DNA from 4 places in the Enterobacter sp. genome. Region 1 is predicted to be linked to each of the others. Evidence: predicted binding sites of a transcription regulator. Region 1 holds the regulator's gene; each other region holds the start of a gene.
What was found. Region 1 encodes CRP, which controls carbon source genes, mostly activating them, when cyclic AMP is high. Its sites were predicted from a motif close to ATGTGANNNNNNTCACAT; they were not measured.

Region 1 (7,272 bases):
CGGCTCAGCACGCGGTCCAGCCACTCTTTGAGCAGCGCCGGACAGCTGTAGGTATAAAGCGGATGCTGGAACACAATCACGTCATGCTGACGCAGCAGTTCCTGCTCGTAAGGAATATCAATAAAGAAATCAGGATAGTGCGCGTAGAGATCGTGCACCGTCACGTTACTGAGCTGTGTGGCCGGCTTAAGCAGCACCCGGTTTGCCACCGAGTCCTGAGATTCCGGATGGGCATACAGCAGCAGCACTTTTGCTGTCTGAGACATCATTCCCCTCCCGGTCTTGTTTCTGTTTTTGTGTATCGTTGTTGTTTTGGGCTACCATGGCGGCCCGGTGCGGAAAATGGCCCACACCTTACATTATCATAATGACAAATTAACATAGTCGGAACATACGGCGCTTCTATGATTGTTTTCTCCTCGTTACAAATTCGTCGCGGCGTGCGCGTCCTGCTGGATAACGCCACTGCTACCATCAACCCGGGCCAGAAAGTGGGTCTGGTCGGCAAAAACGGCTGTGGTAAATCCACCCTGCTGGCGCTGCTGAAAAACGAGATTAGCGCGGATGGCGGTAACTTCACCTTCCCGGGGAACTGGCAGCTCGCCTGGGTGAACCAGGAGACGCCCGCGCTGAGCGAACCGGCACTCGACTATGTTATCGACGGCGATCGTGAGTACCGTAAGCTCGAAGCGGAACTTAACGCCGCTAACGAGCGCAACGACGGCCACGCCATCGCCACCGTTCACGGCAAGCTGGACGCCATTGACGCGTGGACCATTCGCTCCCGCGCCTCCAGCCTGCTGCACGGCCTGGGCTTCAGCAATGAACAGCTGGAACGCCCGGTCAGCGACTTCTCCGGCGGCTGGCGTATGCGCCTCAACCTGGCGCAGGCGCTGATCTGCCGCTCTGACCTGCTGCTGCTCGATGAACCGACTAACCACCTCGATCTCGATGCGGTTATTTGGCTGGAGAAGTGGCTCAAGAGCTATCAGGGCACTCTGATTCTGATCTCCCACGACCGAGACTTCCTCGACCCGGTGGTGGATAAAATCATTCATATCGAACAGCAAACGATGTTCGAGTACACCGGCAACTACAGCTCCTTCGAGCGCCAGCGCGCGACGCGCCTTGCCCAGCAGCAGTCCATGTACGAAAGCCAGCAGCAGCGCGTGGCGCACCTGCAGAGCTTCGTGGATCGCTTCAAGGCCAAAGCCTCAAAAGCGAAGCAGGCCCAGAGCCGCATCAAGATGCTGGAACGCATGGAGATGATCGCCCCGGCGCACGTCGACAACCCGTTCCATTTCAGCTTCCGCGCCCCGGAAAGCCTGCCGAACCCGCTGCTGAAGATGGAAAAAGTCAGCGCGGGCTATGCCGACCGCATTATTCTCGACTCCATCAAGCTCAACCTGGTGCCGGGTTCACGTATTGGTCTGCTGGGACGCAACGGTGCCGGTAAATCGACGCTGATCAAACTGCTGGCGGGCGAGCTTAACCCGGTCAAGGGTGAAATTGGCCTGGCGAAGGGCATCAAGCTGGGTTACTTCGCCCAGCATCAGCTGGAATTTTTACGCGCGGATGAATCCCCGATTCAGCACCTCGCGCGTCTGGCGCCGCAGGAGATGGAGCAGAAGCTGCGCGACTACCTCGGCGGCTTCGGCTTCCAGGGCGATAAGGTCACTGAAAACACCGAGCGCTTCTCCGGGGGCGAAAAAGCCCGTCTGGTGCTGGCGCTGATCGTCTGGCAGCGTCCGAACCTGCTGCTACTCGATGAACCGACCAACCACCTGGATCTCGATATGCGTCAGGCGCTGACCGAAGCGCTGATTGAGTTCGAAGGCGCGCTGGTTGTGGTTTCGCACGACCGTCACCTGATCCGCTCCACCACGGACGATCTCTACTTAGTGCACGATGGCAAAGTGGAACCGTTCGATGGCGATCTGGAAGACTACCAGCAGTGGCTGACGGACGTGCAGAAGCAGGAGAACCAGCCGGAAGAGTCAGCGAAAGACAACGCCAACAGCGCGCAGGCACGTAAAGACCAGAAGCGCCGTGAAGCGGAGCTGCGCACCCAGACGCAGCCGCTGCGTAAAGAGATAGCCCGTCTCGAAAAAGAGATGGAAAAGCTCAACGCCACGCTTGCCGATGTTGAAGAGAAGCTCGGCGACAGCGGCCTGTATGACCAGAGCCGTAAAGCTGAACTGACGGACTGCCTGCAAACCCAGGCGAAGACCAAATCCAGCCTTGAAGAGTGTGAGATAGCGTGGCTCGACGCGCAGGAACAGCTGGAAGCGATGCTGCAGGCTGACTGACCTGTTTACCCCGTTTTAAGAACAGAATCCGTACCGGGTTCGGAAATCCAGCTTAAACGGGGTACAATTCGGAAAGTATCGTAAATTTCCGACAAGAATCAGCATCGCGCTTATGACCCAAATCATTCCATCAGACTTCGACATTGCGGCCGAAGACAGCACTGAGTTCGTGCCTATGCGCGGCGTGGCCAATCCCCATTTGCAGACCATGCTGCCACGACTGATCCGCCGCAAGGTTCAGTTCACCCCGCACTGGCAACGGCTTGACCTGCCAGACGGTGATTTTCTGGATCTCGCCTGGAGCGAAGCGCCGGAACAGGCTCGCCATAAGCCGCGTCTGGTGGTCTTTCACGGTCTGGAAGGCAGCCTGCACAGCCCGTATGCCCATGGGCTAATTGAAGCGGCAAAAGCGCGCGGCTGGCTCGGCGTGGTGATGCATTTTCGCGGCTGTAGCGGCGAACCGAATCGTCAGAAACGCATTTATCACTCGGGTGAAACAGAAGACGGGACGTGGTTTTTACACTGGCTGCGGGAAAATTATGGCACCGTGCCAACGGCCGCCGTGGGCTACTCGCTGGGCGGCAATATGCTGGCCTGTCTGCTGGCCAAAGAGGGCGAAAGCGTGCCGCTGGAGGCCGCCGTCATTGTCTCCGCGCCGTTTATGCTCGAGCAGTGCAGCTACCATATGGATAAAGGCTTCTCCCGCGTCTACCAGCGTTACCTCCTCAACCTCCTGAAGGCCAACGCGGCACGTAAACTGAAGGCCTACCCGGATACCCTGCCGGTCAGCCTGCGCCAGCTGAAAAAGGTACGCCGCATTCGCGAGTTCGACGACCTGATCACCGCGAAAATTCACGGCTTCGCCGATGCGATTGACTATTATCGTCAGTGCAGCGCCATGCCGCTGCTCAGCAAGATCACGCAGCCAACGCTGATTATTCATGCCAAAGATGACCCGTTTATGGATCATCACTCGATTCCCGCGCAGGAATTCCTGCCCGACAACGTTCACTATCAGTTGACCGAGCACGGCGGCCACGTCGGGTTTATCGGCGGCACGCTGCGCCGCCCGAAAATGTGGCTTGAGGCGCGTATTCCTGACTGGCTAACCCCTTATCTTGACGGTGCAAAATGATTATTCCCTGGCAGGATCTGGCTCCCGAAACGCTCGATAATCTGATTGAAAGCTTTGTATTACGCGAAGGCACCGATTATGGTGAACAGGAACGCTCGCTTGAGCAAAAGGTCAACGATGTAAAGCGCCAGCTGAAAAGCGGCGACGTGGTGCTGGTGTGGTCAGAACTGCATGAGACGGTCAATATCATGCCCCGCAACGCGTTTCACGGCTGATCTTCCACCCTTTTCAGTCAGGGAGTTGCTATGTCTGCCAGACATCCGGTTATTGCCGTTACGGGATCGAGTGGTGCGGGAACCACCACCACAAGCCTCGCATTTCGCAAGATTTTCGCCCAGCTGAATCTCCGTGCGGCGGAGGTCGAGGGCGACAGCTTTCACCGCTACACGCGTCCGGAAATGGACATGGCCATCCGTAAGGCGCGCGATCTGGGTAAACACATCAGCTACTTCGGCCCGGAGGCCAACGACTTCGGCCTGCTGGAACAAACCTTTATCGAGTACGGTCAGAGCGGCAAAGGGCAGTCCCGCAAGTATCTGCATACCTATGATGAAGCCGTTCCCTGGAATCAGGTGCCGGGAACTTTTACCCCATGGCAACCGCTGCCGGAACCCACTGACGTCCTGTTTTACGAAGGATTACACGGCGGCGTGGTCACCCCGCAACACGACGTGGCGCGCCACGTGGACCTGCTGGTCGGTGTGGTCCCTATCGTGAACCTGGAGTGGATCCAGAAGCTGACGCGCGACATGAGCGAACGTGGCCATTCGCGAGAGGCGGTAATGGACTCGGTGGTACGCTCCATGGAAGATTACATCAACTTCCTGACGCCGCAGTTCTCCCGCACCCATATCAACTTCCAGCGCGTGCCGACGGTGGATACCTCCAACCCGTTTGCCGCCAAAAGTATCCCATCCCTGGATGAGAGCTTTGTGGTGATTCATTTCCGCAATCTCGAAGGCATTGATTACCCCTGGCTACTGGCCATGCTGCAGGGCTCGTTTATTTCGCACATGAATACACTGGTCGTACCGGGCGGAAAAATGGGGCTGGCGATGGAGCTCATCATGACGCCGCTGGTGGAGCGACTGATGGAAGGGAAACAGATTGCGTGAGCATGTTCCCTCTCCCTGTGGGAGAGGGTTAGGGTGAGGGCATCAACACGCACGATGCCCCATCAATCAAGCCTCGATCACTTCATACGAATGCGTGATTTTTACCGCTTTCTCCAGCATTAACGCTACAGAGCAGTACTTCTCCGCAGACAGGTCCACCGCACGTGAAACCGCCGCATCTTTCAGTTCTTTACCCGTGACCACAAAGTGCAGGTTAATATGAGTGAACAGACGTGGCGCCTCTTCACGACGTTCTGAGGTGAGTTTAACCTCACAATCCGTCACGTCATGACGACCTTTTTGCAGAATCGACACCACGTCAATGGCGCTGCATCCGCCTGCCGCCATCAGCACCATTTCCATTGGGCTTGGCGCTTTATCGCCGGAGTTACCGTCCATTAAAATCTGGTGCCCTGACGCGGACTCGCCCAGGAACGTTAAACCTTCAACCCATTTCACGCGCGCTTGCATATTCTTAAACTCCAACGTTGCATTTTTGGTGACAGATTACGCGTGCGTTACATTTCTCGCAATGGAAGGCGACCTGCATCATGCTGAAGCGAGACACCAGGAGACACGCGGCGAAAGCTATGCTAAAACACTCTGGATGCTACAGTAATACATTGACGTTACACATGTATGCAGAGGACATCAAACTTTACTGGCTGCGAAACGTTACGGTAGCCGACTTCCCAGGGTATGGGTAAGAATTCGATTGCAACCCCAGAGTCCGGATGCATCTGATGACTCTGGTGACAGCTTATAACAGAGGATAACAGCGCATGGTGCTTGGCAAACCGCAAACAGACCCGACTCTCGAATGGTTCTTGTCTCATTGCCACATTCATAAGTACCCATCTAAGAGCACGCTGATTCACCAGGGTGAAAAAGCGGAAACGTTGTATTACATCGTTAAAGGCTCGGTGGCAGTGCTGATCAAAGATGAAGAAGGGAAAGAGATGATCCTTTCTTATCTGAACCAGGGCGATTTCATCGGTGAACTGGGCCTGTTTGAAGAGGGCCAGGAACGTAGCGCCTGGGTTCGAGCAAAGACAGCATGTGAAGTGGCTGAAATTTCTTACAAGAAGTTCCGTCAGCTGATTCAGGTTAACCCTGACATCCTGATGCGTCTTTCTTCCCAGATGGCGCGCCGTCTGCAGGTCACCTCAGAGAAAGTGGGTAACCTCGCCTTCCTGGACGTTACCGGCCGTATCGCGCAGACCCTGCTGAACCTGGCGAAACAGCCAGACGCCATGACCCACCCGGACGGCATGCAAATTAAAATTACCCGTCAGGAAATTGGTCAGATCGTCGGTTGCTCCCGTGAAACAGTGGGCCGTATCCTGAAAATGCTGGAAGATCAAAACCTGATCTCCGCCCACGGTAAAACCATCGTGGTCTACGGAACGCGTTAATTCCGCTTAAACGGCGTGCCATCGCCAGGTGTCACGCCGTTTTTGTCTCTATTCCCCATGTGGCGCAGGCTGATCTATCACCCGGAAGTTAACTACGCACTGCGACAAACGCTGGTGTTGTGTCTTCCTGTGGCCATAGGTCTGATCCTCGGACATCTTCAGCAGGGCCTGCTGTTTTCCCTCGTGCCCGCCTGCTGCAACATCGCCGGTCTGGACACGCCGCATAAGCGCTTTTTCAAACGCCTGATCGTTGGCGGCTGCCTGTTTGCGGGCTGTAGCCTCGCCGTACAGCTTTTACTGGCTCGTGATATCCCGCTGCCGCTGATCCTGACCGTGCTGGCGATGACCCTCGGCGTCACGGCGGAAATCAGTTCGCTGCACGCTCGCCTGCTTCCCGCGTCGCTGATTGCGGCCATCTTCACGCTGAGTCTCGCCGGGAATATGCCGGTGTGGGAGCCGCTGCTGATCTACGCTCTGGGGACGCTGTGGTACGGGCTGTTTAACTGGTTTTGGTTCTGGCTGTGGCGGGAACAGCCGCTGCGCGAATCCCTGAGCCTGCTCTATGTGCAGCTTGCGGATTACTGCGAGGCCAAATACACCCTGCTCACTCAGCATACCGATCCGGAAAAATCCTTACCGCCGCTGCTGACGCGCCAGCAGAAGGTGGTGGATCTCATAAGCCAGTGCTATCAGCAGCTACACATGCTCACCGCCAACAAGAATCACGAATACAAACGGCTGCTGCGCACCTTCCAGGTCGGGCTCGATCTGCAGGAACATATCTCCGTTAGCCTTCATCATCCGCAGGAGGTGCAAAAGCTGGTCGAGCGCAGCCACGCCGAAGCGGTGATCCGCTGGAACGCGCAGTCCGTCTCCGCACGCCTGCGGGTGCTGGCCGATGATATTCTCTATCACCGCTACCCCACGCGCTTTAACATGGATAAACAGCTCGGCGCGCTGGAGAAAATCGCCCGCCAGCATCCGGATAACCCGGTCGGACAGTTTGCCGCCTGGCACTTCAGCCGCATCGCCCGGGTGTTGCGCACCCAGCGTCCGCTTTATCCACGAGACCTGATGGCGGATAAGCAAAAACGGCTGCCGTTATTGCCCGCGCTCAAAAGCTATCTTTCTTTTAAATCTTCCGCCCTGCGCAACGCCGCAAGGATTAGCGTGATGCTCAGTACCGCCAGCCTGATGGGCATGGCGCTGCATCTGCCGAAGCCCTACTGGATCTTAATGACCGTGCTGTTTGTCACCCAGAACGGCTACGGTGCCACGCGGGTGCGTATTCTGCACCG
Region 2 (7,272 bases), on a different contig from region 1:
CTGCCTCCGCGTATTTCCGGTGCGGCGCACAATGAACTCACCAAGCTGGGCGTGCGGGTTCTGACGCAGACCCTGGTGACCAGCGCCGACGAAGGCGGCCTGCACACCAAAGACGGCGAGTATATCAAAGCGGATCTGATGGTCTGGGCGGCCGGCATCAAAGCGCCTGACTTTATGAAAGATATCGGCGGCCTGGAAACCAACCGCATTAACCAGCTGGTAACCGAGCCAACGCTGCAAACCACGCGTGACCCTGAAATCTTTGCTATCGGTGACTGCGCCTCCTGCGCGCGTCCTGAAGGTGGATTTGTGCCGCCTCGCGCGCAGGCCGCACACCAGATGGCAAGCCTGGTCCTGCACAACATTCTGGCGCAGTACAAAGGCAAGCCAATGAAGGCCTATGTCTACAAAGACCATGGTTCTCTGGTGTCTCTGTCAAACTTCTCTACCGTCGGCAGCCTGATGGGTAACCTGATGCGCGGCTCGATGATGGTAGAAGGGCGCATTGCCCGCTTCGTGTATATCTCCCTGTATCGTATGCACCAGATTGCGCTGCACGGCTATTTCAAAACCGGGCTGATGATGCTGGTCGGCAGAATCAACCGCGTGATCCGTCCGCGTCTGAAGCTGCACTAATCTTTCACTCCCTCCGGGCTCTCCAGAGGGAGTTTTTAGCATTTCATGCTGTAGATCACAGATTGAGTGCTTAAGAGTTCTCCTAAATACAATATATCTCCTCTGAACGCCCCTTTTTTGATCCTTTATCTGATTGGCGAAGCCGTGCCTCCATTGCAAAATTGTTACCAATAGCAACAAAGGAGGAAGTCCCGTGAATAAATCAATGTTGGCGGGTATAGGGATTGGCGTCGCGGCTGCGTTAGGTGTGGCTGCCGTTGCCAGTCTCAACGTATTAGATCGCGGCCCGCAGTATGCGCAGGTGGTTTCTGCTACACCGATTAAAGAAACGGTAAAAACGCCTCGTCAGGAGTGCCGTAACGTCTCCGTGACGCATCGTCGTCCGGTGCAGGATGAAAACCGTATCGCCGGTTCTGTTCTGGGCGCGGTAGCGGGTGGCGTGATTGGTCACCAGTTCGGCGGCGGCCGGGGTAAAGATGTGGCGACCGTGGTCGGCGCGCTGGGTGGCGGCTATGCCGGTAACCAAGTGCAGGGCGCGATGCAGGATAACGATACCTACACCACGACTCAGCAGCGCTGCAAAACCGTCTATGACAAGTCGGAAAAAATGCTGGGCTATGACGTGACGTACAAAATTGGCGATCAGCAGGGCAAAATCCGCATGGATAAAGACCCGGGCACGCAAATTCCACTGGATGGAAACGGCCAGCTGGTTCTGAATAACAAAGTGTAAAAAAGATGTTCTCTGAATTTAGCTCCTCATGCGCTCAGGCTGAGGAGCTTTTTTTTGCTTCAGATTTTCAGTAGCTCAGGCCACAGCCGCAGCGTGGTTTCGCTAATATGCTGCAGTTTTTCCAGCGTGGCCCCTTCACGGGCGCTGATCGACATCCCCTGCAAAATACAGCTCAGGTATTGCGCCAGCAGCTGTGGGTTGCACTGGGCAGGGATTTCACCGCGCTGCTGCCGCTGAGCCAGAAATGCGCTAAGCGTCTCCTCCTGCATGGCATGCCGCGATTTCACCGTATTGGCAATCTCTTTAGAGGACGCCGCCAGGGTGGCAGAGGTATTAATCATAAAGCAGCCCGCAGGCGTCTCTTTACTGGTGAAGCAGGTCGCGACGGCGGTGAAATAATCCCGAAGCGCCTGTTCGACGCTTTTCTCTTCACAAAACAGCTGGGCTTCGTGTTTCGCCGCAAAGCGCGAAATGTATCTGTCCAGCACCGCCCTGAACAGCCCCTCTTTATTGGTAAATTCGGCATACAGCGTCGGCGCTTTTGCTCCGGTAGCTTCTACCAGATCGGAAAGCGAGGTTGCTTCATACCCATGTTGCCAGAAGAGAGTCATGGCCTTATCAAGCGCTGCATCCCTGTCAAACACTTTTGGTCGGCCACGGCTTTTCTTCGCACAACTCGTGACATCGGTTGTCATGCGCCGTTGGTCCTCTGTTGGTTTGTTGAATGACCATTATAAAAATAAACGCAAGTCACCACCAGCGCTGAATGCTTAAAAATAAATTAATCATATGAGTATGAAAAATAACGACTTTAAAATTAAGTTAATGGTCATTATAAAATTATGTTGACGCGTGATGTGGATCACATTTATGATTTACCTATCGATCGTTAACTAAATGATTAACGACCTCCAAATTCATCTGCTAAAGGTAAACATCATGAAAAACGTAAAAACCCTCATCGCTGCCGCTGTTCTGAGTTCACTCTCTTTCGCAAGCTTTGCTGCTGTACAGGTACAGTCCACCCCGGTCGATCAGCATAAAGTCGGGACCATTTCTGCGTCTGCCGGGACTAACCTGGGTTCCCTGGAAGATCAGCTGGCGCAAAAAGCGCAAGAGATGGGTGCAAAATCTTACCGCATCACCTCTGTGACCGGTCCTAACACCCTGCACGGCACGGCTGTCATCTACAAATAAGCCGGGCATAAACCCTCATTTATGCCACTGCAATAAAAAACGCCCTGCTGAGCAGGGCGTTTTTTATTTCTGATTTACATCGACTGCTGGGCAACATCGTGATGCCGGGTGACATCGGTCGGCATGCCTGACCGCGCTTCCATCGCACGCTCCATCACCACGCTGTTGGTATTCGCATTCGTTTTGAAGCTTACCATTGCGGCATTCAGGTTAATGGGCAGCGTCTGCGGGTCATCGCCAATGTTTTTCGATAGCGGCTGGTGAATTTCAACCAGCCGCACGCCGCCCGGCTCCTCAGAAACCTTGATCGGCGTATTGATAATATTGACTTTGGTACCCGGCGTAACGACGTTAAACAGCGTTTTGATATCGTCATCGCGCAGACGAATGCAGCCGGAGCTGACGCGCATGCCGATGCCAAAGTCCGCGTTCGTTCCGTGCAGCAGGTAAACGCCGCCGTAGGCCGCCAGGCGGATTGCGTGGTGACCCATCGGGTTATCCGGGCCTGCTGGCACCACGGCTGGAAGATCGATGCCCTGAGCTTTATAACGGGCACGAATATTGGCCGTCGGGGTCCAGGTTGGATTCGCGCGTTTATCCGAGACGGTGGTGACCATCGTCGGCGTCAGGGTGTCGCCGCCCAGCTGACCAATACCAATCGGGTAGACGGTCACCTCATTTTTACCCGGCGGATAATAGTACAGACGCAGCTCCGCCAGATTTATGACGATCCCCTCGCGCGGAGCGTCCGGCAGGATAGTCTGTAACGGGATAGTCAACACGCTGCCCGCGCGCGGAACGTACGGGTCGACGCCGGGGTTGGCCTGCAGCAGAGCCAGAAAACCGACGTTATATTTTTTGGCAATGGCTTCCAGCGAACCGCCATTATTTTCAACCACATGAAAGCGGTTTTCCCCCACCACCTTGCTGCCGGGCGGAGGAAGGAGCCAGGTATTTGCGCGAGCGGGAAGCGCAACCGCAACGGTGGCTGCCAGCGCAATCAGGGTTAACCAACGAGTAAAACGCGAAGAGGTCATCATCACCATAATCCATGCAAATGATAAGGTTATTGTTTTATAAGGCGTTAACGATAATTATGGCGAATGGGTGTGTCGGGAAGATCGGGTGAAGTGCAAAGAGTTTGTAAATTGTCCCCCGTTAGCGCTGGGCTAACGGGGAGAAGGGAATTTATGCGATCGCATTCTCTTCCAGCTGGCGCATAAAGTTGCGCACCCAGTCCATGCGGGTTTTGCGCTCCGTCAGCTCCTGGGTAAATTTCAGACGCGTTGGGCCATCCAGACGGAAATGCTGCGGCTGTTTTTGCAGCAGACCGATGAGCCACATCGGGTTGACGTGGTTCTTCTCGGCGAACTCAATTACGCCGCCTTTTTCGTTGCCTTCAAGCTTTCGAATGCCCAGCTTCTGCGCCTGCTGGCGCAGGCGAGCGATATCCAGCAGATTTCGCGCCGCATCGGGCAGAAGACCAAAGCGGTCGATCAGCTCAACCTTAATCTCTTCCAGCTCGTTTTCCGTCTTCGCACTGGCGATGCGCTTGTAGAACGACAGTCGGGTATTCACGTCCGGAATGAAATCATCCGGCAGCAGGGAAGGCATACGCAACTCGACCTCGGTCTGCTGGCTGGTGAGATCTTCCAGCGACGGCTCGCGACCGGCCTTCAGGGCATCAACCGCGTTCTCAAGCAGCTCCATATAGAGCGAGAAGCCGATGGTCTCCATGGAGCCGCTCTGGTCCTCACCCAGCAGCTCGCCGGCGCCGCGGATCTCGAGATCGTGCGTGGCCAGCGCGAAGCCTGCGCCGAGGTCTTCCAGCGAGGCGATGGCTTCCAGACGCTTTTGCGCGTCGGTGGTCATCGCTTTCGGATGCGGCGTCAGCAGCCAGGCGTAGGCCTGATGGTGCGAACGCCCGACGCGGCCGCGCAGCTGGTGAAGCTGCGCCAGACCAAAGTGATCCGCGCGTTCAATAATGATGGTGTTCGCCGTCGGAATGTCGATCCCCGTTTCGATGATGGTGGTGCACACCAGCACGTTAAAGCGCTGGTGGTGGAAGTCGTTCATCACCCGTTCCAGCTCGCGCTCGCGCATCTGCCCGTGACCGATAGCAATGCGCGCTTCCGGCACCAGCTCCGCCAGCCTGTCCGCCGCTTTCTGGATGTTTTCCACGTCGTTGTACAGGTAATAGACCTGACCCCCGCGCAGCACTTCACGCAGTATTGCCTCACGCACAACCAGATTATCGTACTCACGGACGAAGGTTTTCACCGCCAGACGGCGCGCCGGCGGCGTGGCAATAATTGACAGATCGCGCATGCCGCTCATCGCCATGTTCAGGGTTCGCGGGATCGGCGTTGCTGTCAGGGTCAGGATGTCGACGTCGGCGCGCATCGCTTTGATGCGCTCTTTATGGCGCACCCCGAAGCGATGCTCTTCGTCGACGATCAGCAGCCCCAGATCTTTCCACTTCACGTCGCTTTGCAGCAGCTTGTGGGTGCCGATCAGAATATCGATTTTGCCTTCACTTGCCTGTTCGAGGATCTGCGTCTGTTCTTTGGTGCTGCGAAAACGCGACAGCATCTCGATGCGTACCGGCCAGTTGGCAAAGCGGTCGCGGAAGTTGTCGAAGTGCTGCTGAGCGAGCAGGGTGGTCGGCACCAGCACTGCCACCTGCTTGTTGTTTTCCACCGCAAGGAAGGCGGCGCGCATTGCCACTTCGGTTTTGCCGAAGCCGACGTCGCCGCAAACTAAGCGGTCCATTGCCAGCGGCTGGCACATGTCGCTCAGCACGGCGTTGATAGCCTGAGCCTGATCCGGCGTGGTTTCAAACGGGAAGCTGTCGCAGAACAGCTGATACTGTTCCTTATCATGCTTAAAGGCGAAGCCCTCTTTGGCCGCGCGCTGGGCGTAGATATCAAGCAGCTCGGCGGCCACGTCGCGCACTTTTTCCGCGGCCTTCTGGCGCGCGCGCGCCCAGGCATCGCCGCCCAGCTTGTGCAGCGGCGCGTTCTCTTCGGCACCGCCCGCGTAGCGGCTGATCAGATGCAGGGACGACACCGGGACATACAGTTTTGCGTCGTTCGCGTAGGTCAGCATCAGGTATTCACCTTTAATGCCGCCCGCTTCCAGCGTGGTCATCCCCTGATAGCGCCCAACACCATGCTCCAGGTGCACAATCGGCTGGCCCGGATGCAGCTCGGCCAGATTGCGGATCAGCGTGTCCGGGTTGATGGTTCGACGGCTGTCCTGACGGCGGCGCGCGACGCGCTCGCCCAGCAGGTCGCTTTCGCAAATCAGCGCCAGGTTGTTGAGCGTGTCGATGAACCCGTGCTCGGCGGCGCCAATCATCAGGTAACGACCGTTTCCGGTTGCTTCGCTCAGGCGCAGGATGCGCTTCGGCGCCACCTTAATGCGTCCCAGCAGCTCACCCAAAGCTTCGCGGCGGCCTTCACTCTCAACGGAGAACACCACCGGGCCGGTAAACGACTCCAGGAACTTGCGCAGATTATCCAGCGGGGATTTCTGCTGCGCCTGGACGGCCAGGTCCGGCAGCGTCCGGAAGGCGAGGTTGGTGTTGGCGGCCTTGTCGGCAAGCGAATCGGTTTTCAGCTGCATGCGCGGCCAGCGCTTCAGCTCGGCGTTGAGCTCGTCGGTACGCAGCCACAGCGCTTCCGGCGGCAGCAGCGGACGCATCGGGTCAACGCCCCGGTTTTCGAAGCGAGCGCGGGTTTCGCTTTCAAAGCGGCTGGCGCTGGCGTCGATATCGCCGGTGTTAACAATCAGCGTATTCGCCGGGAAGTAGCTGAACAGGGCAGGCAGCGGCTCGTTAAAGAATAGCGGCTGCCAGTATTCGATCCCGGCAGGCAGCGTGCCTTTGCTGACCTGCTGATAAATATGTTCCGCGTCGCGCTTCACCTCGAATCTATCGCGCCACTGGCTGCGGAACAGTTCGATAGCGGTTTTGTCCGTGGGGAACTCATGCGCGGGCAGTAAATTGATGGACTCCACTTCCTCCAGCGTGCGCTGCGTGTCGGCGTCAAAGACGCGCAGGCTGTCGATTTCATCATCAAAGAAGTCCAGACGATACGGCTGGTCGCTGCCCATCGGGTAAAGGTCGAGCAGCGCGCCGCGGGTCGCGTATTCCCCATGTTCCATGACCTGATCGACGTGGCGATAGCCGGCCCCGTCAAGCTGCGCCCGCAGGGCATCACGGGACAGGCGCTGGCCTTTTTTCATCACCAGCGCGTGGCCGTGCAGGTAGCTGTGCGGACAGACGCGCTGCATCAGGGTGTTCACCGGTACAATCAGCACGCCGCGCTGCATGGTCGGAAGCTGGTAGAGCGTCGACAGGCGCGAGGAGATGATCTCCTGGTGCGGAGAGAAGCTGTCATAGGGCAGCGTTTCCCAGTCGGCCAGGCTGAACACCAGATTATCGGTGAACTGGCGAATTTCATCGTGCAGGCGCAGGGCGTTTTGCATATCCGGGGCAACCAGGATCACCGGCCCTTGATGACGCTCGGCGATTTCCGCCACCAGCGTGGCGCACGCCGCGCCCGTGAGTTCACCCAGCTGGCGCTGGTCGCCCGCTTTGACAGGTAAGGAATAACGATAGTGTTCAGGCATGGCTATGTCAGAGTCTCTTATGGATATACCAACAGTATTGGGGCATATCACTGATACGCAATGTCTTTATT
Region 3 (7,272 bases), on a different contig from region 1:
ATCGGGAAGGTAGCGATCGAACAGCGCTATTATCCTGTCGCTCAGTGGGGTCATCAAACACCACGGCAGCGCAATCAGCGCAACGGAGAGCGAACCGACGGCAATATCGGTGAACCAGTGAGCGCCAATCATTACGCGCGGGAAGGCAAAAACCACAAAAATAATCAGGGCTATGGCAAACGCTTTTCTGCCGAAATAGCGAAGCATAATTGCGGAAAAAATAAGCAACATCATGCCGTGATCGCCAGGGAAACTGTCCTTCGACGCATCTTTTGTTGGAATATGCAGCAGCTCACTGACGCGATAAATATCGGTGAAAAAGAGCGTTGGGCTGGAACGCTTAACCGGAATAATTGCGGTGGCCAGCTGGTTAATGACGACAGCAAACAGCAGCATCACCAGACCGATAATCAGAATACGCCGACGCCCGGCTTTGTCCTCTTTCAGCCAGAAAGAGAGCATCAGGCAGCCCATCGCCAGCAGCGAGAAGCCGTCAAAGGCGCGGTTGTTGGTAATTGCCACCAGCCACAGGAACGCGTTGCTCTTCACCAGCTCCTGATTGAAGAAGTGAAAAATGGCAGAATCCAGCGGGAACCAGAAACCATGATCTGCCGGGATATACCAGGAGAAGAAAAGCGCCAGACCGGCGACATTAAGCAGTAATATCAGGGGAAATCGAGTTGTCATAACGTTCTGCATAGAGTGAAAACTGGGGCAACGTTAGCCGCCCGAACTTAAACGAATCCTCAACAGACTGGACTGGAGGGCATTCCAGTCGGCGTTAACCGCACTAATTAACTCTATACGGCTGTCAGGCGGTGCCACGTTTTGCGTTTCAATAAAGAAATCGTCGCCCTGGCGGTTGATCCGCACCAGTCCGTCCGGGGTGCGCATGATCCCTTTCACGCGATCGACGGGCGCAAGGCGGGCCCACTCCAGGATCCCGATGGTGTCAAAAACGGTTTCAGCATCAAAAATCCATCCGCAGGCCTGATATCCCTGGCCGCTATTCAGATTACGACGCCAGCGCTGGTGTTCCGGCAGATTCAGGGCTGCCAGACCCTGCTTAACCGGATGACTGTGCGAATGCTCCGCGCTGGCAGGCAAGGCGGTGAGGTTCAGACGTGGAAGGTCAAGCAGGGTGCTATCAATATTCCCTTGGGTAGTTTCCACCCGTGTGCGATTGCCGCCAAAATGTTGCCACCACGCATCCAGCGCGGCCTGGCTTTCAGCCGTGGCGCGATCTGCTTTATTCGCAACAATAACGTCAGCGGAGGCGAGCTGATCGCGGAAGTTCTCATTAGCCACCGCCTTGTCATCCAGAAGCTGACGCGGATCGAGCAGGCACAGGGTGGCGCGCAAATCGATCCACGGCTCGTAAACCGGGGCGGTCAGTAAATCGAGGATTTGCTTAGGGTGACCCAGCCCGGTAGGTTCAATCAGCAGGCGGTCAGGTTTGCCCTGACGCAGCAGGGTATTGAGGCCGACCTGCATAGGCAGGCCATTGACGCAGCACATGCATCCGCCGGGGATCTCTTTAATCATCGCGCCGCTGGATGACAGCAACGCGCCGTCAATGCCCACCTCGCCAAATTCATTGACCAGCACGGCCCACTTCTCGGCCGGATCTTTATTCGCCAGCAGGTGGAGAATTGAGGTGGTTTTACCGCTGCCGAGAAAACCGGTGATGAGGTTGGTTTTGGTCACGTGCGCTCCAGATCAGAATTGTGATGCTATAACACTATTCTCTCTATCCTGGCGAAAAACGTGACCTGTGAGAAGGGGAAGGGCAAACGGAGGCCTCATCCGTTCGCGTTAAGAGCAATAATCGTTAAATATTTAACGTTTCGATAACAGCCTGACGTGCGCCGTTGCGGATAATGCGCTGGTATGCCTGGCGGACAGTCTCCACAAAGACGCTGTTTTGTGCGAGATCGTGACCAAAGACCTCACTCAGCCCCAGCAGCGCGTTAACGCGGTCGGCGTCGCTGCTGGCGTTGACGATGGCGCGGATTTTATCGCTGAGGGGATCGCGAACGTCAATCGCATTGCCACGGTCGTCGATACCGCTGACGTAGCGTATCCAGCCGGCCACGCCCAGAGCCAGCAGCGGCCACGGCGTATTTCGCTCAAGATGAACGCGGATCCCGTCAAGCATTCTCTGGGGCAGCTTCTGGCTACCGTCCATCGCGATTTGCCAGGTCCGATGCTGGAGGGCCGGGTTGGCAAAGCGTTCAATTAGGCTATCGGCGTAGGCGGTGAGATCGACATCCTTAATCTGTAACGTGGGGGCCTGCTCGTTCAGCATCAGCCGACGGGCGGCTTCACGGAACGCCGCGTCCTCCATGCATTCATTAATATGCGCGTAGCCGGCAAGATACCCGAGATACGCCAGGAAAGAGTGGCTGCCGTTGAGCATGCGTAATTTCATCTGCTCCCACGGCAGAACATCCTGCACCATCTGGACACCCGCCACTTCCCACTCGGGACGGCCTGCGACAAAATTATCTTCCACCACCCACTGAATAAACGGTTCGCAGCTGATGGCGCACGGATCTTCAACGCCGAGCGCGTCGGTGATTTCCGCAAGCGATGCTTCCGTCGCGGCGGGAACAATTCTGTCAACCATCGTTCCCGGGAAGCTCACGTGGCTATCAATCCATTCAGACAGCGCCGCGGAACGCTTTTGCGCCATGCCCAGCACCGCGTTTTTGACCACGTGCCCGTTATCCGGGATGTTGTCGCAGGAGAGCACGGTAAACGCAGGCAAACCGCGCTCGCGGCGGCGGTGGAGTGCTTCGACCAGGATCCCTGGGGCAGAATGTGGCTCTGAGGGGTTTTCAAGGTCGTGGACGATCCGGGGGTTATTCAGATCGAGTTTTCCGGTCGCGGGATCGATGCAATAGCCTTTTTCCGTGATGGTGAGCGATACAATCGCGACCTGAGGCTCGCAAAATTTCTCAATAATGGCGGGCAGAGAGTCCAGTTTTGCGTTCAGGCATTCATGGACGGCGCCGACGATAATCGCCTCATTTCCATCAGCCCCTTTCTCCAGCACGGTGAACAGATGCTCCTGCGCGCGCAGCTGGCTCATCAGCGCGTCGCCGCTGAACAGGCTAATCTCACAAATCCCCCAGTCGCCGCCTTTTTCATTCAGCACCCTATTTGTTAACAAAGCCTGGTGCGCACGGTGAAACGCGCCAAAGCCAAAGTGAACGATGCGGGAGCGTAATGACTGGCGATCGTAGCGAGGTTGCTGAACCCCGGCAGGAAGGACGGTAGAGGCAATTGTCTTCATGAGATACACACCTGATTAACCATTAATTAACAATGCCAGTGTAAAGTTATATGACAGCAAATAAAATTGGTGAGCCGTAAATATCCCCGTTATGTGAGTTTGATCAATCAATGTGTGGCGGTGTATTGACCCTTCACGGCAAACATGTATGGTAGTCGTCATTGAGGTAATGTATATTGGTATAACAACTTAAGAGGGTGAGGCAATGGAACAAACCTGGCGTTGGTACGGGCCGAACGATCCGGTTTCTCTTGATGATGTGCGTCAGGCTGGCGCAACGGGTGTCGTCACGGCGCTGCATCATATTCCTAACGGTCAGGTCTGGCCGGTAGAGGAAATACAGACGCGTCAGGCGCTGCTGGCGGAGAAGGGATTAACCTGGTCTGTGGTGGAAAGCATTCCTGTTCATGAAGATATCAAAACCCATTCCGGGGATTACCAGACCTGGATTGCTAACTATCAGCAGAGCATTCGTAACCTCGCGGCCTGCGGAATTGATACGGTTTGCTATAACTTTATGCCCATCCTCGACTGGACGCGAACCGACCTCGAATATCAGATGCCGGACGGTTCAAAAGCGCTGCGTTTCGATCAGATTGCCTTTGCAGCGTTCGAGCTGCACATCCTGAAACGGCCTGGCGCCGAAGCGGATTACACCGTGGAAGAGCAGCAGCAGGCACTCGAATGGTTCAATGCAGCCAGCGACGCGGACATCGAAAAGCTGACCCGTAATATTATTGCGGGCCTGCCGGGTGCCGAAGAGGGGTATACGCTGGATCAGTTCCGCGCCCGCCTGGCGGAATACGGCAATATTGATAAGCACCAGCTGCGTGAAAACATGGCGTATTTCCTGCGCGCTATCGTGCCGGTTGCGGAAGAGGTCGGGGTTCGCCTGGCCGTGCACCCGGACGATCCACCGCGTCCCATTCTTGGCCTGCCGCGCATTGTTTCCACAATTGAAGATATGCAGTGGCTGAAAGAGACGGTCGACAGCATCTATAACGGCTTCACCATGTGTACCGGCTCCTACGGCGTGCGGGCAGATAACGATCTGGTGCGGATGATTGAAACCTTCGGCGACCGCATTCATTTTACGCATCTGCGCGCGACCTGCCGTGAAGAGAACCCAAAAACCTTCCACGAGGCGGCTCACCTGGGCGGCGATGTGAATATGGTGGCGGTGGTAGACGCCATTCTGGCCGAAGAGGCGCGTCGCAAGCAGATTGGCGATGTACGTCCTATTCCGTTCCGTCCAGACCACGGCCATCAGATGCTGGACGATCTGCGTAAGAAAACCAACCCAGGCTATTCTGCGATTGGCCGTCTTAAAGGGATGGCGGAAGTGCGTGGGGTTGAGCTGGCGTTGAAGATGACGAAGTATCCGGAGCTGCTGTAAGCTCTGTTGCCCGGTGGCGCTACGCTTACCGGGCCTACAAAAAAAAACCGGCCTGAGAGCCGGTTATTTTATTTTGTAGGTCGGATAAGGCGAAGCCGCCATCCGACAAATGCCGCAATCAGTCAGCGCGGCCCATATAGCGTTTTTCTTCGATATGGATGCGGATCTTCTCGCCAGCGGAGAGGTATTCCGGCACCTGCACAACCAGGCCGGTCGTCAGGGTAGCCGGTTTGTTGCGGGCACTGGCGGATGCGCCTTTGATGCCGGGTGCCGTTTCAACGATTTCCAGATCGACCGTCTGAGGCAGCTCCAGCGCCAGCAGTACGCCGTCCCAGGTCAGGACCTGCATATCAGGCATGCCGCCTTCAGGGATGAACAGCAGCTCTTCTTCAATCTGATCTTTGGTGAAGATGTACGGGGTGTAATCTTCTTTGTCCATGAACACGTATTCGTTGCCGTCGATGTAGGAGAAATCAACATAGCGACGGGTCAGGGTCACGGTATCGACGATATCGTCACCTTTAAAGCGCTCTTCCACCTTCAGGCCGGTACGCACATCGGCGAAACGCATTTTGTACAGCGTTGCTGCACCACGGGCGCTTGGTGCCTGAATGTCGATATCTTTCACAATCAGCAGTTTGCCGTTGTAATTCAGCACCATACCTTTCTTAATTTCGTTCGCTCTTGGCATTGCAGTAATCCTGTTTACGGGAGGTAAAAAATATCGCGCCAAATTACTCGCGCGCGGCCTTTCAGGCAAGAGGAATTCGTGGCTTTTGCTATCAATACGCAAAAGGTGTTACTGTGCGCGCGATGCCCGACTGCGCGGGCGATCGTCAGCGAAGAGAGCATTTATGGATTGCCGTCCCGATTGTGGCGCGTGCTGTACTGCACCGTCCATTTCAAGCCCCATTCCTGGAATGCCCGAGGGCAAGCCTGCCAATACCCGCTGCGTTCAGCTCTCTGAAAATAATCTTTGCAAGATCTTTGGCTCACCGTTGCGCCCGAAAGTTTGCTCCGGGCTTCAGCCCACGGCCGAAATGTGCGGCAGCACGCGCGAGGAGGCGATGACGTACCTTCTTGAGCTTGAGGCGCTCACCGCACCTTAAACGTCTTTAATCCTCGCCAGACAGCCAATCGTCAGCGTACACATCACCAGCGCAATCCAGAATACCGTGTGATAGTTCCAGATTTCTGCCACGACACCGGCCATTGAGCCCGCGATAATCCACCCCACGCGGGTGGTATTAGTATAAAGGGTGGTGGCAGAGCCTGCCTGGCCCGGCATCAAATCCTGGAAATAGAGCATGCCTATCCCCGCGAGAATGCCAATATAGATGGCGTTCAGCAGCTGTAAAGCCAGCAATAGCCCCGGCGTATGTACCGTCAGCATGCCGACATAGAACAGCAGACCGGCGATGGCGGCAATGCGCATTAAAAAACGCTTTCCGAAGCGCTTTGCGTAATAGCCCGCAATGAGCATCGTCGGGATCTCAAGCCCGGCCGCGGTGCCCATCATGATTCCCGCCAGCTTCTCCGACAGGTGCAGTTCATCAATAATAAACAGCGGCATATTGATGATATACAGGCTGTTGGTGCCCCACATCAGCGTGCAGACAACAAACAAGAGCAGGGCATCGCGGCGGTTGCGGCGCGGTGCTTCCAGCACGCCCGTTGTCACTTTCGGCTCTTTGCGCATGGACGGCAGGAAGAACCACACCAGCGCGCCGCATACCACAAACGCGACAGCGGCACTCAGGTACATCACCGTAAAGCCAAAACCCATCGCCAGCGCGTAGGCCAGCGGCGGGCCAATCACCCATGCCAGCGACACCTGAGCACGCAGGACAGAGCTGAACATCACCGCTTCACGTCCGGTATGGTCGGCGTGTTCGCGGGCAAGGGCGAACAGCTGGGGGTTCGCCGTTGAGCCAAAGCTGCTCAGGAATACCCCGACGAAGAGCAGAATGAAATAGTTGCGGTTCCAGGCAAACAGAACGCAGGCCATGACCCCCAGCAGGCAGCAGAAAACGATCAGGCTTTTACGATCGCCTTTTCTGTCGGAGCGTCCCGCCAGAAACTGGCTGACCAGGATGCCGATGATGGCGCTTCCGGTAAAAAAGAAGCCCACCATCGCCGGACGGACGTGAACCTCGTTTGTCAGAAATAGGCTCAATGTCGGCGTCTGTAACGCACCGGCAATGCCCGTGAAGAAGGCAACAATCAGGAACGCCGCTGAGGTCAAATCAAAGGGCTTAGGCGAGACGGCAGCAGGGGTATTATGCATGTTTTATAATTAGCGAGTAGCAGAGAGGGGCGGAGTGTACGCCTGCAGCTAAAAAATAAACAGTGGGTACGGTCAATAACGACACGAAAAATCAAAATGGCATTTCAACTTACACCTTCCCCGGCTGAACTTAGCTGAAACTGACTTGCTGAACTTCAGCAATATTCAGCTAAACGAAGAGGAAATGTGCTGTATCTCTAAATTCTGACATCAGAAAGACGAGTTTACTTGCAAGGCATTGCAGAAAGCGCAAGACTTTTTGAAACGTTTCAGCGCTATCTTGTTTAAACA
Region 4 (7,272 bases), on a different contig from region 1:
CCATGATGGGGATCTGCACCACGCTGATTGGCGTCCTGCCGACCTACGCGCAGATCGGGATTTTTGCCCCGGTTCTGCTGGTGACGCTGCGCATCATTCAGGGCCTGGGCGCTGGGGCTGAGATCTCCGGGGCGGGGACCATGCTGGCGGAGTACGCGCCGAAAGGGAAACGCGGCATCATCTCCTCGCTGGTGGCGATGGGCACGAACTGCGGAACGCTCAGCGCCACGGCGATCTGGGCGGTGATGTTCTTTGTCCTCGATCGTGAAGAGCTGATTGCCTGGGGCTGGCGCGTGCCGTTCCTCGCCAGCGTCGTGGTGATGATCTTCGCCATCTGGCTGCGTATGAATCTCAAGGAGAGCCCGGTCTTTGAGAAAGTAAACGATGCACAAAGCGTGCAGCCGGATACGTCGCTGGGTTCCATGGTGAAAAGCAAATCCTTCTGGCTAGCGACCGGCCTGCGGTTTGGTCAGGCGGGTAATTCGGGCCTGATCCAGACGTTCCTTGCCGGGTATCTGGTCCAGACGCTGCTGTTCGATAAGGCCATCCCGACCGATGCGCTGATGGTAAGCTCCATTCTCGGGTTTATCTCCATCCCGCTGCTGGGCTGGCTTTCCGATAAAGTGGGGCGCCGTCTGCCGTACATTATTCTCAATATCTCCGCCATTCTGCTCGCCTACCCGATGCTGTCGATCATCGTCGATAAGAGCTATGCGCCGGGGACGATCATGCTCTCTATCATCGTTATCCATAACTTCGCCGTGCTGGGGCTGTTTGCGCTGGAAAATATCACTATGGCGGAGATGTTTGGCTCGCGAAATCGCTTTACGCGTATGGCCATCTCCAAAGAGGCTGGCGGTCTGGTGGCGGTGGGCTTTGGTCCGGTGCTGGCAGGGATCTTCTGCAATATGACCGGCTCCTGGTGGCCCATTGTTGCCATGCTGGTGGCCTATTCCGCGATTGGACTGGTCTCGGCGATCCTGATGCCGGAAGTGCGCGACCGTGATTTGAGCGCGGCGCATGACGCAGCCGAGTCTGCGCCAGAAGAGAGTGTGGGTTACGGCGCTGTCTCTTCGCGACGCTAGTGGTTTACAGCCTGCGTAACCTGTCACACAACTTTATTTTTATGTCACACCAGATGAGCAAAAGTTAATATATATCAAAAAATCAAACGGCAGTATCGGTATGGTTGATGGCAGTTCTCTTTTTACTCCAGCTGCCATTCTAGTTGGTGTAGTCAGCAGGCGCTGCCGCTTCAGAAAGAGCGGCAGCGATCCACAGCTTTCTAATTAACGAGTCTTAATCATGGAAAACACGTTATTACAGGCCAACGCGACGCTGCCTCAGTACGATCGCGACAGCCTCAAAGCACGCATTGTACATTTAGGCTTCGGCGCATTTCACCGGGCGCACCAGGCGGTGTACGCCGACATCCTTGCCGCTGAACACGGCAGCGACTGGGGCTACTGTGAAGTTAACCTGATTGGCGGCGAGCAGCAGATTGCCGATCTGAAGGCCCAGGATAATCTCTATACCGTGGCGGAGATGTCTGCCGATGCGTGGACTTCCCGCGTAGTTGGCGTAGTCAAAAAGGCGCTGCATGCGCAGGTTGACGGGCTGGAAACGGTGCTGGCGGCGATGTGCGAACCGCAGGTGGCGATTGTCTCGCTGACCATCACCGAGAAAGGGTACTGTCACTCACCGGCAACCGGGCAACTGATGCTCGATCATCCGTTTATCGTCGCAGACCTGCAAAACCCGCACCAGCCAAAATCCGCGCCGGGTGTCGTCGTGGAAGCGCTCGCGCGCCGTAAGGCGGCGGGTCTGCCGGCGTTTAGCGTGATGTCCTGCGACAACATGCCAGAGAACGGTCACGTGATGCGCAATGTCACCTGCGCGTACGCCCGAGCGGTAAACGGTGAACTGGCGGACTGGATTGAATCCCACGTCACCTTCCCGTCAACTATGGTGGATCGCATCGTGCCCGCGGTCACTCCCGATACGCTGGATAAAATCGAACGGCTGACCGGCGTGCGCGATCCGGCGGCGGTGGCCTGTGAACCGTTCCGTCAGTGGGTGATCGAAGATAACTTTGTGGCGGGTCGTCCTGCGTGGGAAAAAGCCGGAGCCGAGCTGGTGTCGGACGTGATCCCTTTTGAAGAGATGAAGCTGCGCATGCTCAACGGCAGCCACTCGTTCCTGGCGTACCTGGGTTATCTGGCGGGCTATCAGCATATCAACGACTGCATGGAAGATAAGAATTACCGTCTTGCCGCGCACGCGCTGATGCTCAACGAGCAGGCGCCCACGCTGAAGGTCAAAGGCGTCGATTTAGGGCGCTATGCCGATCTCCTGATTGCCCGCTACAGTAACCCGGCCCTGCGCCATCGGACCTGGCAAATTGCGATGGACGGCAGCCAGAAGCTTCCGCAGCGCATGCTGGATTCCGTGCGCTGGCACCTGGTGCATCAGAAGCCTTTCCCGCTGCTTGCGCTGGGCGTGGCAGGCTGGATGCGCTATGTCGGCGGCGTGGACGAGCAGGGTAACGCGATTGACGTAAGCGACCCGCAGCTGGCGGTGATTCAGGCGGCGGTGAAGGACAGTGCGGAAGGGGAAAGCCGGGTCAGGGCGCTTCTCGGCATTGAAGCCATCTTTGGCAAGGAGTTACCGCGTGAAGCCGTCTTTGTTGATGCGGTGATGAAGGCCTACCTGACGCTGCTGCAAAAGGGAGCGAAAGCGACCGTGGAGCAGTACGTGTCTCAACGGTAATTCAGCACATGCCGCCGTTTGCGGCGGCATGTCCGCGCACCGCTTAGTGCATACCCAGGCGAATCAGCTCAATCGGTTCGAACTTACCTTCGCATCCTTCCACTTCAACCGTTTTGCTGCGGCGCACCTGCGCGGCATCCAGCCCGTCGCTGTGGATTGCTTTAATCACGCCAGTTTTGCCCGTGCCGCTAATCATGACGCGGCTGCCGGTGGTGATTGCATTGCGGTTACGGTCGTATGTCATCATGGTATTTCCTCCTCTCTAACCTGTTCGTTACGGCGTTATTTCAGGGTTGCCGTTCACGGAGCATATAAATACGCCTGTCTGCATCACATGTTTTTGTTTTTGATCAAACTCACACTTTTTTCTTTATTGTGCCGGGCGCTGACGGTTCACTACAGCAATTTACAAAGCAGACCATTATTTTCATTAAATGATAGTTTCAGCAGGGAAGCGTTGAGGGTTGGTTTATATTACTAATGCCATTCTGGGTACAGGAAATAACCCTTTCATCGGAATAAGGAGTCAGGCTTATGTATAAGAAGATTTTGATGCCTGTTGATGTGTTTGAAATGGATTTGAGCGACAAAGCGGTTCGCCACGCGGCAAACCTTGCGAAGGCTGAGGGCGCCTCGATTACCCTGGTCAATATTCTGCCGGCCAGCAGCCGATCCCTGCTGCGTGGATTTAACGCCGATATTAAAAAGTTCGAAGAGTATATGACGGAGGAATCCGGTAAGAAAATGAACGCGTTAAAAAGACTTTTCGATATTTCGCCGGAGAAAATTGACAGCCTGGTTCGCTTTGGCAACGTCCGCGATGAAATCATCAGGCTGAGCAAAGAAGGGGAATATGACGCGATCGTCATCGGGTCGAAAAATCCGGGCATCAGCACCCATCTGCTGGGGTCAAATGCGGAATCTATCCTGCGCTACGCCACTATTCCGGTGTTAGTCGTTCGCTAAACCCATCGCCGCGTCTGAAAGGGGCGGCGAATATTACTCTTCGCTAAACCACTCGCTATTTTCCTGACGAATCAGCTGCACGGATTCGCTAATTTCCTGCAGATGCAGCGTCATCGCTTTTTCCACGCCGTCCGGGTCGCGTTTTTCCAGTGCGCTGAAAATATCATGATGCTGTCGAAGCAGCATTTCCGGCGGGGAGACGTGATCGAGGCTCATATAACGCACGCGGTCGATGGTGGCCTTGATGTTTTCGATGGTGTCCCAGGCAAGCTGGCAATCCGCAATCTGCGCCAGTTTCTGGTGGAATTCATCATCAAGCTGGAAGAAATCATTCAGCTGCTTACGGTCAATCGCAATTCGCTGCTGATGCAGGTTTTGCTCCAGCAGATAACACTGGTTGTCGTTGATGAGCGTTGCGGCACGGCGCGCCACCGCGCATTCAATGGCCTGGCGAACAAAACAGCCGTTGCGCACCTGAGAGAGTGAAATTTTGTTCACGTAGCTGCCGCGCTGCGGGCGGATCTGAATCAGACCGTTTTCAGCAAGCTTAATAAACGCTTCACGCACCGGCTGACGGGAAACGTCAAAACGCACGGACACCTCTTTTTCAGAAAGCGGCGTTCCCGGTGGGATCAGGCAATGGACAATATCACGTCGCAAAATGCGATAGATTTGCTGGTTTACGGGCTGGGTGGGGTTGAGTTGCGATTCAGCGGCCATGAGTTGTCATTTCTCAGAGAGTTAGCCTGAACATACTACCATTCTTTTATAGACCGAAACAGACCCGGCCCGCAGGCCGGGAAGGGCAGATTTAGCCACGATGGACACTAAGTCCGGCAAAACTTTGGCTGACCGGCATCATTTCTACGGTATTGATGTTGACGTGTTTTGGCAGCGTCGCCACCCACCAGACCGTTTCGGTGACATCTTCCGGCGTCAGGGCGTTAGCGTTTTCGTAGGTTTTGTCTGCTTTCGCGTCATCGCCCTTGAAGCGCACGTTGGAAAACTCGGTGCCGCCCACGAGGCCCGGCTCGATGTCGGTGACGCGAATGGCGGTGCCGTGCAGATCGGTCCGCAGGTTAAGGCTGAACTGGCGCACAAACGCTTTCGTCGCGCCGTAAACGTTGCCGCCCGCATAAGGCCAGCTTCCGGCGGTGGAGCCGATATTGATAATGTGGCCGCGATTACGTTCAACCATGTCCGGCAGCACCGCGCGGGTCATATAGACCAGCCCTTTATTGTTGGTGTCGATCATGTTTTCCCAGTCTTCCACGCTGGCTTTATGGGCGGGCTCCATGCCCAGCGCCAGACCGGCATTGTTGACCAGCACGTCGATGGCGCGCCACTCGGCGGGCAGGTTAGCAATCATCTCTTCAATCGCCGCGCGGTTACGCACGTCCAGCTGCGCGGTCAGGATGCTGTCGCCTAATTCGTCCTTCAGCTCCTGCAGACGTTCCTGACGACGGCCGGTCGCAATAACCTTGTGCCCGTTGGCGACGAAGCGACGCGTGATGCTTTCACCAAAACCTGCCGTTGCCCCGGTAACTAAAATAATCATCTCACTGTTCCTCAACGCTTTTTGTGTTTTACTAACATAGCACGGCGGCAGAGGGTGCGTTAAGGCAACATTTGTATGACGGCGTTGCAGGGGATGGCGGCCTGGCCTACTCTGGGAGGATACCCGTACTCAGGAGTGAAAGATGACGGCAACGAATCCTTTTTTTGAAATCAGCCTGCTTCCTTACCAGGCACCCCCTTTTGATAAGATCGACGACAGTCACTATCGTCCAGCTTTCGATGAAGCCCTTCGCCAGAAGCGGGCGGACATTAACGCGATTGTCTCTCAGGCCGCTGCGCCTGACTTCACGAACACCGTGCTGGCGCTGGAGAAAAGCGGCGCTTTGCTCGCGCGCGTCAGCAGCGTGTTCTTCGCTATGACTTCCGCTCACACCAATCCGTATTTACAGGAACTGGAAGAACAGTTCTCCACCGAGCTTGCCGCGCTGGCAAACGATATCTGGCTGAATGACGTGCTGTTCGCCCGCGTGGAAAGCGTCTGGCAGGATCGTGCCGCGCTTGATGCCGAATCCCGTCGTCTGGTCGAGGAGACGTATCAGCGGTTTATTCTGGCCGGTGCGCGTCTGAATGAGACAGAAAAGGCCGAGCTGAAGGCCCTGAATACCGAGGCTGCCTCCCTGACCAGCCAGTTTAACCAGCGCCTGCTGGCTGCCGATAAGACGGGTGGGCTGGTGGTGGATTACGCGCACCAGCTTGACGGGCTCAGCGCCGGTGAAATCGCGGACGCCGCGCAGGCTGCCGCGGAGCGAGGGCTAAACGATCGCTGGCTGATCCCGCTTCTGAACACCACCCAGCAGCCCGCGCTTTCCGCGCTGCGCAATCGTCAGACCCGCGAAAACCTTTTCAACGCAGGCTGGACGCGCACCCAGAAAGGGGATGAAAACGACACTCGCGAGCTGATCCTTCGTCTGACGGCGCTGCGCGCCCGGCAGGCCAGCCTGCTGGGCTTTGAGGATTACGCCAGCTGGAGTATCGCCGATCAGATGGCGAAAACCCCGGCCGCCGCGCTGGAATTTATGCGCGGCATTGTGCCTGCCGCCCGTGCCCGCGCGGAACGCGAACAGGCCGATATTCAGAAAGTCATTGACGATGAGCAGGGCGGTTTCACCGTCCAGGCCTGGGACTGGGCGTTTTATGCCGAGCGCGTGCGCCAGGCAAAATATGCCCTTGATGAGTCGCAGATCAGGCCGTACTTTGCGCTCAATACCGTGCTGCAGGATGGCGTTTTCTGGGCCGCCAGCCAGCTGTTTGGCATTCGCTTCGTCGAGCGCTTTGATATCCCGGTGTATCATCCGGACGTCCGCGTATGGGAAATTTTCGACCACACCGGTGAGGGCATGGCGCTGTTTTACGGCGACTTCTTTGCCCGTGATTCCAAGCAGGGCGGGGCATGGATGGGGAATTTCGTCGAACAATCCTTCGAGTTTGCTTCCCGTCCGGTTATCTACAACGTCTGTAACTACCAAAAACCGACGAATGGCGGGATCGCGCTTCTCTCGTGGGATGACGTGATCACCCTGTTCCACGAGTTTGGCCATACGCTGCACGGTCTTTTTGCCAGCCAGCGTTTCGCCACCCTTTCCGGCACCAATACGCCGCGTGATTTCGTTGAGTTCCCGTCGCAAATCAACGAGCACTGGGCCAGCCATCCACAGGTGTTTACCCATTATGCGCGCCATTACGAAACCGGGGAGCCGATGCCGGACGCGCTGCGGGAAAGCATGCTCAACGCTACCCATTTCAACAAGGGTTATGACATGACGGAGCTGCTGGCTGCCGCGCTGCTGGACATGAACTGGCACGGCATCGGCGAGGCCGTTTCGGACGTTGAAGGCTTTGAAGCGGCAGCGTTGAAAAAAGAGGGGCTGGATCTGCCCGCCGTACCGCCGCGCTACCGCAGCAGCTATTTTGCCCATATTTTCGGCGGCGGGTACGCGGCGGGGTATTACGCCTACCTGT

Region 2: bhsA (multiple stress resistance protein BhsA) is a predicted target of CRP. The motif match lies at 2,220-2,237, and genes of this name have one in related genera.
Region 3: ACWYRJ_RS01440 (mannitol dehydrogenase family protein) is a predicted target of CRP. The motif match lies at 3,390-3,407, and genes of this name have one in related genera.
Region 4: ydfZ (putative selenium delivery protein YdfZ) is a predicted target of CRP. The motif match lies at 3,114-3,131, and genes of this name have one in related genera.

What each region holds. Positions count from the first base shown of each region.
Region 1 covers NZ_CDRQYH010000005.1:95,254-102,525, reverse strand. Annotated here, with positions in the region: gene kefG (glutathione-regulated potassium-efflux system ancillary protein KefG) at 1-266, opposite strand, end outside; gene ACWYRJ_RS03265 (ABC transporter ATP-binding protein) at 405-2,309, shown strand; gene ACWYRJ_RS03260 (hydrolase) at 2,422-3,444, shown strand; gene ACWYRJ_RS03255 (YheU family protein) at 3,441-3,659, shown strand; gene ACWYRJ_RS03250 (phosphoribulokinase) at 3,690-4,559, shown strand; gene ACWYRJ_RS03245 (OsmC family protein) at 4,626-5,030, opposite strand; gene crp (cAMP-activated global transcriptional regulator CRP) at 5,342-5,974, shown strand; gene ACWYRJ_RS03235 (YccS/YhfK family putative transporter) at 6,032-7,272, shown strand, end outside.
Region 2 covers NZ_CDRQYH010000031.1:12,719-19,990, forward strand. Annotated here, with positions in the region: gene ACWYRJ_RS11460 (NAD(P)/FAD-dependent oxidoreductase) at 1-636, shown strand, start outside; gene ACWYRJ_RS11465 (glycine zipper 2TM domain-containing protein) at 830-1,369, shown strand; gene ACWYRJ_RS11470 (TetR/AcrR family transcriptional regulator) at 1,429-2,064, opposite strand; gene bhsA (multiple stress resistance protein BhsA) at 2,309-2,566, shown strand; gene ldtC (L,D-transpeptidase LdtC) at 2,641-3,606, opposite strand; gene mfd (transcription-repair coupling factor) at 3,755-7,201, opposite strand.
Region 3 covers NZ_CDRQYH010000002.1:141,874-149,145, forward strand. Annotated here, with positions in the region: gene ACWYRJ_RS01430 (phosphatase PAP2 family protein) at 1-687, opposite strand, end outside; gene ACWYRJ_RS01435 (CobW family GTP-binding protein) at 721-1,707, opposite strand; gene ACWYRJ_RS01440 (mannitol dehydrogenase family protein) at 1,832-3,298, opposite strand; gene uxuA (mannonate dehydratase) at 3,504-4,694, shown strand; gene yeiP (elongation factor P-like protein YeiP) at 4,813-5,385, opposite strand; gene ACWYRJ_RS01455 (YkgJ family cysteine cluster protein) at 5,549-5,803, shown strand; gene setB (sugar efflux transporter SetB) at 5,800-6,981, opposite strand.
Region 4 covers NZ_CDRQYH010000041.1:11,166-18,437, forward strand. Annotated here, with positions in the region: gene ACWYRJ_RS13410 (MFS transporter) at 1-1,085, shown strand, start outside; gene ACWYRJ_RS13415 (mannitol dehydrogenase family protein) at 1,306-2,769, shown strand; gene ydfZ (putative selenium delivery protein YdfZ) at 2,813-3,016, opposite strand; gene ACWYRJ_RS13425 (universal stress protein) at 3,304-3,735, shown strand; gene ACWYRJ_RS13430 (GntR family transcriptional regulator) at 3,769-4,455, opposite strand; gene ydfG (bifunctional NADP-dependent 3-hydroxy acid dehydrogenase/3-hydroxypropionate dehydrogenase YdfG) at 4,547-5,293, opposite strand; gene dcp (peptidyl-dipeptidase Dcp) at 5,436-7,272, shown strand, end outside.